3 regions of the Pseudomonas sp. GD03875 genome follow, and region 2 is predicted to be linked to each of the others. Evidence: riboswitches for the same ligand, from Rfam matches in the RefSeq annotation. Region 2 holds a riboswitch; each other region holds the start of a gene.
What was found. A riboswitch is a leader RNA that binds a small molecule or an ion and turns the genes downstream of it on or off. The one in region 2 is predicted to bind cobalamin.
Positions count from the first base shown of each region.

Region 1: another riboswitch for cobalamin. It lies ahead of N5D30_RS18530 (TonB-dependent receptor); the one in region 2 lies ahead of cobG (precorrin-3B synthase).
Region 3: another riboswitch for cobalamin. It lies ahead of cobW (cobalamin biosynthesis protein CobW); the one in region 2 lies ahead of cobG (precorrin-3B synthase).

Region 1 is NZ_JAOCCV010000023.1:53,465-56,730, forward strand. Features, by position in the region: gene N5D30_RS18530 (TonB-dependent receptor) at 1-1,533, opposite strand, end outside; cobalamin riboswitch at 1,680-1,889, opposite strand; gene N5D30_RS18535 (DUF1127 domain-containing protein) at 2,128-2,343, opposite strand; gene N5D30_RS18540 (low specificity L-threonine aldolase) at 2,714-3,266, shown strand, end outside.
Region 2 is NZ_JAOCCV010000005.1:45,727-48,992, forward strand. Features, by position in the region: gene N5D30_RS05670 (precorrin-8X methylmutase) at 1-181, opposite strand, end outside; gene cobG (precorrin-3B synthase) at 178-1,449, opposite strand; cobalamin riboswitch at 1,566-1,758, opposite strand; gene cbiE (precorrin-6y C5,15-methyltransferase (decarboxylating) subunit CbiE) at 1,823-3,025, shown strand; gene N5D30_RS05685 (cobalt-precorrin-6A reductase) at 3,022-3,266, shown strand, end outside.
Region 3 is NZ_JAOCCV010000002.1:139,516-142,781, reverse strand. Features, by position in the region: gene N5D30_RS02115 (cobalamin biosynthesis protein) at 1-176, opposite strand, end outside; gene N5D30_RS02110 (CbtA family protein) at 181-897, opposite strand; gene N5D30_RS02105 (CbtB-domain containing protein) at 909-1,094, opposite strand; cobalamin riboswitch at 1,194-1,415, opposite strand; cobalamin riboswitch at 1,476-1,678, shown strand; gene cobW (cobalamin biosynthesis protein CobW) at 1,774-2,823, shown strand; gene cobN (cobaltochelatase subunit CobN) at 2,967-3,266, shown strand, end outside.

The DNA.
Region 1 (3,266 bases), on a different contig from region 2:
GCCGCTCCAGCTCCAGCCGGGGGCGAAGCGCCACTGGGCGTCGACTTCGAGGCCGCGCACCTCGATCTCGCCGTCGCCGTTGACCCATTGCTCGCCGTGCAGGCTGATCAGGTCGGTGATGTCGCGGCGGAACAGGGTGGCGCTGGCGGTCAGCGGGCCGCCGTCGAAGTCCAGGCCCAGTTCGGCGTTGCGGCTGCGTTCCGGCTTGAGGTCGGGGTTGCCCATCTCCGAGCCGGGCTCGTTGACGTAGAGCTGCTCGGCATTGGGCAGCTTGAAGGCGGTGCCGAACTGGCCGCGCAGCTTCCACTGCTCGTTCAGGTCGTACAGCGAGGTGAGCATCCACACGGTGGCGCCTTCGCCGCCGGACATCTTCTCGCGGCGCACGCCCAGGCTGGGGTGCCAGTCCGGTAGCGCGTCGATCCGCGGGCGCAGCTGGGCGTAGAAGGCGTGGGCCTCGGCCTCGTTGTTGTCGATGATCAGCACGTCGTCCTGGCCCTCGAACCACTGGTTGTCGTTGCCGAATACCAGTTCGTGGCCGCCGGCCAGGATGGCCTTGCCCTCGATCTGCGCGCCCCAGTCGGTGAAGCCCCAGTAGTCGTTGCGGTTGAGCGTACGGGTGCCGCCGCCCTGCAGGTTGTAGATCCGCGTGTAGCGGGTGTCCCAGTCGTTGATGTGGGTCTTGGCGAACCAGCTGAAGTCGTCGCTCAGGCGCTGCTGGAAGGTGGCCGTGGCGATCTGGTGGACGCGGTCGTTGGTGGTGCTGCGGTTGGAGGTGGGGCGGGCGAAGTCCAGGTCGGCCTCGCTGTACTGGTAGAACAGCTCCAGCCGCGCGTCCTCGCCGAAGGCCTGGATCGCCTTGCCGCCCAGGGTGGTCACGTCGTAGGAGCGGCGCTCGTCGCTGACGGTGGCGGTCATGTCGCGGTCGCGGTAGGGCTGGTAGCCCTGCGAGCGGTGGCGGCTGGCGTAGCCGAGCAGGCCCAGGTCGCCGAAGCCGTTGGCGAGCACCCTCTCCACCCGCGCGTCGCCGTTGCGGCCCTTGAAGCTGTCCAGGCCGAGGTTGACCTCGCCGCTGGCGTCGCGGCTCTGCGGACGCCGGGTGACGATGTTGATGACGCCGGACACCGCCTGGGTGCCGAACAGGATGCCCTGGCCGCCCTTGAGCACCTCGATGCGCTCCACCGCGGTGGTCGGCAGGGTGTCCAGATAGATGCCGCCGTACAGGCGGTTGTTCAGGCGCACGCCGTCCAGCAGGATCAGGGTGTCGTCGTTGCGGCCGCCGAGCAGGGAGAAGGTGCCGGTGTCGAACGGGCCGTTCTTTGGCGCCACGTACAGGCCGGGGATGTACATCTGCAGGACGCGGGACAGGTCGGCGCTGGGGCCGGCGCGTTCGATCTGCTCGCGCTCGATAATGTTCAGGTGGCTGCCGTAGCGGGCCATTTCCGCCACGGCGGTGGATTCCACCGAGGGCGCGCTGATGGTCAGGGTGTCCAGGCCCAGGGGCTGCGCCGCCAGGGGCGCGGCGAGGCCGCACAGGAGGATGCCGGTCGCCAGCGGCGCACGGCGGAACAGGGATGAACGGGAAAGAGCCAAGGTGATCGCCTCGAAACGGGTTTCGCAGGCGCGCGCAGACAAGGGCCTCCCGTGCGGGCGGACCATCGGTTACGCCCGCCCACCGCGGGTTTGCCAACAAGGGTCCAGGCCGGTCTCCGGGCTTGCGAGACTTGGGGCGTTCGCCTTCCCATGCCGAAGCACAGTGGCAGAGTGAACACCCGGCTCGCATACCGTTGCGGGGGCAGCGCCGGACTGGCTCGCCGAGGGGCGGAGCATTACCGGCTTCCCGTTTAACTTCGCGCGCGGCGGCGCGAGACACCTGGATCGGCGCGCATGAGACCAGCGTGCCGGCGGCGGGTCAAGTCGCGGTGGGCGTGGCGAGAGTTGTCAGTCCCCGAGAAACCGAGCGGGCGGGGCGATCCGTGGCACTCAAGGGCTGTGTGCCAATTTGTTGCGTGGAGTGCGCCGTGCGCACCGAGCCCTGCGGAGGCTTGCTGGTGCGCGCGGCGCACCCTACGAAGCGGGCATAAAAAAGGGAAGCGCTCGGCTTCCCTTGGTGACGGCGGGTGTCGCGGTTCAGCGCCAGAACGGCTTGTCGATCTCGATGGCGCGGTCGTAGGTGCTGATGCCGGCATCGGCCAGCAGGCGCTCGTCCAGGCGGGCGAGTTCGCGGCGGCTGCTGATGCGGCGCTGCCAGAGCAGCAGGGTGCCCAGGACGCGCAGGGGCAGGTTGCCGCCGCTGGCCGGGCTCTGTTGTTGGAACATGAGGTCGGAACCGAGTATGCGTTCCATGGTGGTGCTTCCTTCCGCTTCGCGCGGGGTTAGAGGGTGTCCTACTGGAAGCATATTTTCCTGACTGGATAGTCGATTTTATAGACACAGCTGGGCTAAATTGCAGGGCTATTAGTTAGGCGGCTTTGTAACTGTTCTGCTTCTATGGCTGCAACTGTACTGGTCATAAGTGGAAAGTCCTGCCGTTTCAGAACCTGCACGAATTTCGACCGGCCATGGCCGTTCCGGCGAGAAATAGATGCCGGTACAGTTTTTCGCTGGCCTCTTTTGAAGTCGTATCTGTTATTGCCCCAAATCGCTCGACTGTCGCTGCCGGACGCCACGGCGCTGGCGTACAGTTGAGCGACTGCCCTGCCAGGAAGCACACACCATGACCGACCATACCCAGCAATTCGCCAGCGACAACTATTCGGGCATCTGCCCCGAGGCCTGGGCCGCCATGGCCGAGGCCAACCGCGGCCACGAGCGCGCCTATGGCGAGGACAGCTGGACGGCCCGTGCCGCGGACCGCTTCCGCCAGCTGTTCGAGACCGACTGCGAGGTGTTCTTCGCCTTCAACGGCACCGCGGCCAACTCCCTGGCCCTCTCCTCCCTGTGCCAGAGCTACCACAGCGTGATCTGCTCCGAGACCGCCCACGTCGAGACCGACGAGTGCGGCGCGCCGGAATTCTTCTCCAACGGCTCCAAGCTGCTCACCGCGCGCACCCTGGCCGGCAAGCTGACCCCGGACTCGATCCGCGAGGTGGCGCTCAAGCGGCAGGACATCCACTACCCGAAGCCGCGCGTGGTGACCCTGACCCAGGCCACCGAGGTGGGCACCGTGTACCGCCCCGACGAGGTCGCCGCCATCAGCGAGGCGTGCAAGGCGCTGCGACTCAACCTGCACATGGATGGCGCGCGCTTCTCCAACGCCTGCGCCTTTC
Region 2 (3,266 bases):
CCGCGCCGGCGCCGGTCGAGAAGCGCAGGTCCTGCACCACGTCGACCATGCCGCAGGCGTGGATCAGGCGCACGGCAAGCTTTTCCAGATCGGCCGGGATGGCGCTCAGGTCGGCCTCGGCGCGGATGGTGGCGAAGGACTGGCGATAGATCTCCTGACCGTCGCGGATGTAATCGATCATTCGGGTGTTCCTGTGGCCAGGCGTTCGCCGGCCTGGTCGATGTCGAGGGACGACGCCAGCAGTCGGCCGAATCCGGCCTGGTCCCGCTCGCGTCGATAGAGGTCATAGCGCCCGCCGGAGCGGGCCAGCAGGGTGTAGGGCGCAACATGGGCGGCGGCGCAGCTGCGCGGGCAGCCGCACAGGTGCATCTGGGCCGGGCCGTCCGCCCCCAGCCGCGCGGCCAGGCGCAGGGCGTCGGCCTTGGTGTCCGCCTCGGCCCTGGCGCAGCCGGCGGTGCCGCTGCAGGCGAGCAGGCGGGCCAGCGGCGCGCGGGCGTCCAGCACCAGGCCGATATCGGCCATGGCCCGGGCCACGGCAGCCTGGCGCTCGACCACCACATCCGGCAGCAGCACGCCCTGCCAGGGCGTCAGGCGCAGCTCGTCGCTGCCCTCGGCTCCGGTCAGGTCGGCCAGTGCCTGCAACTGGTCGGCGTGCAGGCGCCCCAGCGGCGCGCCGGCCAGCAGCATCGCGCGGTTTGGCTGGGCCTGGGCATGGATGCCCAGCGGCGCGCCGTCCATCGCCACGGGGGCGAAGGTCGGCGGCGGGTCTTGCAGGGCGAACGGCAGGCGAGCGAGGAAGTCTGCCACCGGCATGTCCGCCAGCAGCTGGCGCATGCGCGTGCGCTCGCCGGCCAGTTCGAGGAACAGGTTCAGCAGCGCCTCCACCAGCGCCGGCACCCGCTCCAGCTCGACCACGCCCAGCGCGCCACGGCGCGGACACCCCGCCAGGCCGAAGGCCATCCGCGTGCCGCCGGGCAAGGCGCCGAGCCAGAGGTCGTGGGGGTGGTCGAGCATGGCCAGGGCCTCGCCGCCGTCCAGCTGCAGGGCGAACTTGGCGGACAGGCCGTGGAAGGCGGGGGTGTCCTGCAGCAGCGCCAGCAGTCGTTCGGCCAGGGGCCGGGTGTCCAGGTGGGCGGCCGGGTCGCGGCCGGCGGCGGGGCTGATCAGCAGGTTGCGCACATCGTCGGCCGCCGCGTGGCGCGGGCCGAGGCCGGCGTCGAGCAGGCGCCGCACCAGCTGTTCGTGGCAGGCCTCGCGCACACCGCGAATCTGCAGGTTGCTGCGGTTGGTCAGCTCCAGCACGCCGCCGGCGCAACGCCGCGCGACCTCGGCCACGGCGCGCGCCTGCTCGCCGGTCAGCCGCCCGCCGGGCAGCTTGACCCGACAGATGCCACCGTCGCGCGCGGGCACGATGCGCCACAGGCCCGGACAGGCGGAGGGCCTTGGCACGAAGGCGACAGGGGAAGATTCGGGCTGCAAGCGGTCACCGGCTACGAACGACGCGGCGACCGAACCAGCGGAACCGGAAGGCTCCTTGGCATCGGTACACCCCGCCCGATGTTGGCACTCGCGACAGCGTCGTCGGCAGGTCTCCTGGCTGGCAGGTCCTCGTCGCCCCACGGCCTTCCCGATTGCTCAGTGGCGCCTGTGTGGAGCGACTCGCTGCTTACAGTTGCGGGGGCAGCCACGGCTCGACCGTGTTCCCTCTTAGGCCCACGTACCCCCGAGGGGCCGGGCACCGACGAAGGCGCTATTATGCCCGCTTTTCACGACGCCGGGCCAAGCCCCGCGCGTCGCCCCGCAAGGCATCGAGGAGACACACATGACGGCCTGGCTGACGGTGGTGGGCATAGGCGAGGACGGCTACGCCGGCCTGGGCAAGGCGGCACGGCGCGCCCTGCTGGCGGCGGAGCGCATCGTCGGTGCCCCGCGCCAGCTGGAGCTGCTGCCCCCGTGCATCCGCGCCCCGCGCGAGGCCTGGCCGAGCCCCTTCGGCCTGGCGCCGGTGCTGCAGCGGCGCGGCACACCGACCTGCGTGCTGGCCAGCGGCGATCCCATGCTGTTCGGCGTCGGCGCCAGCCTGGCGCGGCAGTTGGACGAGGGCGAGATGCGGGTGCTGCCGGCGCCCTCCTCCTGTTCCCTGGCCGCCGCCCGGCTGGGCTGGCCGCTGCAGGACACGACCCTGCTGTCGGTGGTGGCGCGGCCGCTGGCCGCCATCGCCGCGCACCTGCACCCGGGCCGGCGCCTGCTGATCCTGTGCAACGACGGCGTCAGCCCCGCCGCCATCGCCGCCCTGCTGCGCGAACGCGGCTTCGGCGCCAGCCGCCTGAGCGTACTGGAGCACCTGGGCGGCCCGCTGGAGCGGCGCGTCGACGGCCTGGCCGAGGGATGGAGCCTGGAGCAAGCCGCCGCGCTCAACCTGCTCGCCGTCGAGTGCCGCGCCGATGCCGGCACCCGGCCGTTGCCGCTGACAGTCGGCCTGCCCGACGAGGCCTACCGCCACGACGGCCAGCTGACCAAGCGCGACGTACGCGCCGTCACCCTGGCACGCCTGGCGCCGCGCCCCGGCGAGCTGCTGTGGGACGTGGGCGCCGGCTGCGGCTCGATCGGCATCGAGTGGCTGCACAGCCACCCGAGCTGCCGGGCCATCGCCATCGAGGCGGACGAAGGGCGCCAGGGGCTGATCGCGCACAACCGCGACGCGCTCGGCGTACCGCAGCTGCAACTGCTGGCCGGCCATGTACCGGAGGCGCTGGAAGGGCTGGAGCGGCCCGACGCCATCTTCATCGGCGGTGGCGTGACCGTGCCCGGCGTGCTGGAGCAATGCTGGCAGGCGCTCCAGCCCGGCGGCCGGCTGGTCGCCAATGCCGTGACCCTGCAGAGCGAGGCCGCGCTTGTGGCCTTCCGCGAACGGCACGGTGGCGAACTGATCCGCCTGAGCGTGGCCCAGGCCCGGCCCCTGGGCGGCTTCGACACCTGGCGCAGCGCCCTGCCGATCACCCTGCTGGAAGTACACAAGCCGTGACCCGCGTGCTGCTGCTCGGCGGCGTCGGCGACGCCCTGCGCCTGGCCCGTCGCCTGGGGCCGGAGCACCTGTACAGCCTGGCCGGGCTGGGCAAGGTGCCGGAAGACCTAGGCTGCCGGGTGCGGGTGGGCGGCTTTGGCGGCGCCGAGGGGCTGGCCGGCTTCATCCGTGGCGAGGGCTTCGACCTGCTGCTGGATGTCACCCATCCCTATGCGGCGCGGATCAGCGCCAACGCCGCCAC
Region 3 (3,266 bases), on a different contig from region 2:
AGGCCGAGGTCATGTGCCAATTGCACCAGTCCGGCCTCACCGCGCTTGTGCTCGCTGGTGGCCAGACCATCCAGCGCGCCCAGCGGCAGCGCGAGCTGCCGCAGGGTCCGTTCCAGCAGTTCGCGCAACTCGGCCGCCGTGCAGCCGCGACGGCAGCCGAGGCCGGCGATGGTCACCGGCTCAGGCGTCCCGACGGGCGCCACGGCCGAAGAACCAGGCCGCGGCCAGGCCGAGGGCGGCCCAGAACACCGCGTTGGTCAGCAGCGAGGCCAGGATGAACTCGCGCTCCAGGGCGGCCGGCGCCAGGCTCTCGTGCACCTCCGGGTGCGGCGCGCCGATCAGGTGCGGCACGGCCAGCAGCACCAGGCCGACGACGCGCAACGCCCAGTTGCGGCCGAAGGCGATCAGGCCCAGGCCGGCTGCGGTGGCGACGGCGGTGCCGATCCACCAGTACTGGCGCAGCAGCAGGTCGGCGGCGGCGGTGCCCGGCAGCTCCGGCGGCAGGCCGGCGGACGGCGCCAGGCTGAACACGGCGAAGCCGCCCAGGCCCCACAGCAAGCCCTGCCAGGTGCGGTTCGGCGCACGCAGGGTGAACAGGCCGGCCAGCATCAGGGCGAAGCCGACGGCCACCACCAGGTTGCTGAGGCCGGTGGATAGGGTGCGCTGCCAGCCATCCTCGGGCGCCCAGGCTTCCTCGCCATGACTGTGGCCGGCGGCCTCGTCGTGTGCGTGGGCGACGGCCTGCTCGCCGTGGCTGTGCTCGGCCACCGGCTCGGCGGTCTCGAAGGTTTCCGCCTGGAGAATCAGAGGGGTGACCCACAGGCTCTGCAGCAGGGTCAGGACGATGGCGGCCAGCAGGCCGGAGAAGCCCGCGGTCTGGGCGATGCGCTTGATCATGGCGGGCGGTCTCAGTGGCAGGGGAAGGCGGCGCTGTGGCGGGTATCATGGGCGGCGTTGTGCATCGCCTCGATGTGCGAGAAGCCGGCGAAGAAGATCAGCAGCGCGCCGAGCAGGCAGCTGCCGACGGCGATGGTCAGGCGCTTGGACAACGGGAGCGAAACGGAATCGGAGGACGACAGCGTGCGGCTGGACATGATGAGCACCTTCCAGGGGTTGACGGACCGGTAGAAGGAACGCAGCACGAGTACGGCCACGGGGGCCACGAGCCGGCGTACGCCCGCCCACCGCGGGTTGCCAAACTAAGGGATTCAGGCCGGTCTCCGGGCTTGCGACGCCTTTGCAGGAACCGGGTCGGCCTTCCCATGCGCTCGGCACAGTGGCGTGGTTGACCCGTCGATCGCTTACCGTTGCGGGGGCAGCGCCGGACTCGCCTCCCCTGGTCTGGAGAGTGCCCACCGGCTTCCCGTTTCACCTCGCGCACGGCGGCGAGAGGCACCTGAAACAGCCTTTCTAGAACATCACGAAGCTCCACCCAGCGTCAACCGCGCGGTTGACCGCATCCCAGGCACTGCGTAGCCTTGCGCCATTTCCGAGGTTCTTCTTCGCCATCCGAAGAAGCTAAGAGGGAACAGGGTCTTTCAAGCCCTGGCTGCCCCCGCAACTGTGAACGGACGAGACTCCCCGACAGACCACTGCCAACCGGCGGGAAGGTGGGGAAGCGCGGCAACGCTGCCGCACGCCGTAAGCCAGGAGACCTGCCTCGCAAACGTTTCGACAACCGGGCGGGGTGATCCGGTGGTGTTCGGCCCTCGCTCGTCCGCGCGTGCCCCGCCCTGCCCGTCCGTCCATTCCACGACGTCCCCGGGGCTCTCCATGCAATCGCTCGCCAAACTTCCCGTCACCATCGTCACCGGCTTCCTCGGCGCCGGCAAAACCACCCTGCTGCGCCACCTGCTGGCCAACGCCGGCGGCCGCCGCATCGCGGTGATCGTCAACGAATTCGGTGAGTTGGGCATCGACGGCGCCATCCTCAAGCAGTGCGCCATCGGTTGCAGAGAGGAAGAAGCCAACGGCCGCGTCTACGAACTGGCCAACGGCTGCCTGTGCTGCACCGTGCAGGAAGAGTTCTTCCCGGTGATGCGCGAGCTGGTGGCACGCCGCGGCGAGCTGGACCACATCCTGATCGAGACCAGCGGCCTGGCCCTGCCCAAGCCGCTGGTGCAGGCCTTCAACTGGCCGGAAATCCGCACCGCCTGCACCGTCGACGCGGTGATCACCGTGGTCGACAGCCCGGCCGTGGCCGCCGGCACCTTCGCCGCCTTCCCCGAGCAGGTGGACGCCCAGCGCAAGCAGGACCCGAACCTGGACCACGAATCACCACTGCACGAGCTGTTCGCCGATCAGCTCGCCAGCGCCGACCTGGTGGTGTTGAACAAGACCGACCTGCTCGACGCCGACGCCCTGGCCGCCGTGCGCGCCGAGGTGGCCGAGGAGCTGCCGCCATCGGTCAAGGTGATCGAGGCCCAGGGCGGCGACCTGCCGCTGAGCGTGCTGGTCGGCCTCAACTGCGAGACCGAGCTGCACATCGACGCCCGCCGTACCCACCACGACGAGGAAGACGAGGACCACGACCACGACGAGTTCGACTCCTTCGATGTGGTCCTGCCGGAAGCCGAGGAAGCGCGCCTGCTCGCCGCCCTCAAGGACGCCGTGGCCAAGCACGGCATCCTGCGCGTCAAGGGCTTCGCCGCCATCCCCGGCAAGGCCATGCGCCTGCTGGTACAGGGCGTCGGCCAGCGCTTCGACCGCCATTTCGACCGCGCCTGGGGCGCCGACGAAGCGCGGCAGAGTCGCCTGGTGCTGATCGGCCAGGAGTTGGACCGCGCTGCCATCGAGGCGGAGCTGAAGGCGGCGCTGGCGTGAGGAGAGCGAGCCGACTGCGGCTCCCTCACCCCCGGCCCCTCTCCCGAGGGGAGAGGGGAGAAAAGCTGCACCCGGCCCAACTCCCTCTCCTCCTGGGAGAGGGCTGGGGTGAGGCTCTCCCAGGCAACTCGGAGCCCTGACCCATGCACCTCCTGCGCGCCCAGGCCGGCGTCACTCTGCCGGCCGACAGCATCGCCGACCTCGGCCAGACCCCGGCCGAGCTGGTGATCCTCTGCACCGGCGACTCCCACCTGTCGCTGCTGGCCGAGGTAGCGCGCGAACTGCCCGAAGACTTCCCCAGCCTGCGCCTGGCCAGCCCGGCGCAGTTGCCCAATCACGCTTCCGTGGACTTCTACGTTGAGGAAGTGCTTCACCACGCCAAAGTCATCCTGATCTCGGTGCACGGCGGCGTCAGCTACTGGCGCTACGGCATCGAACGCCTA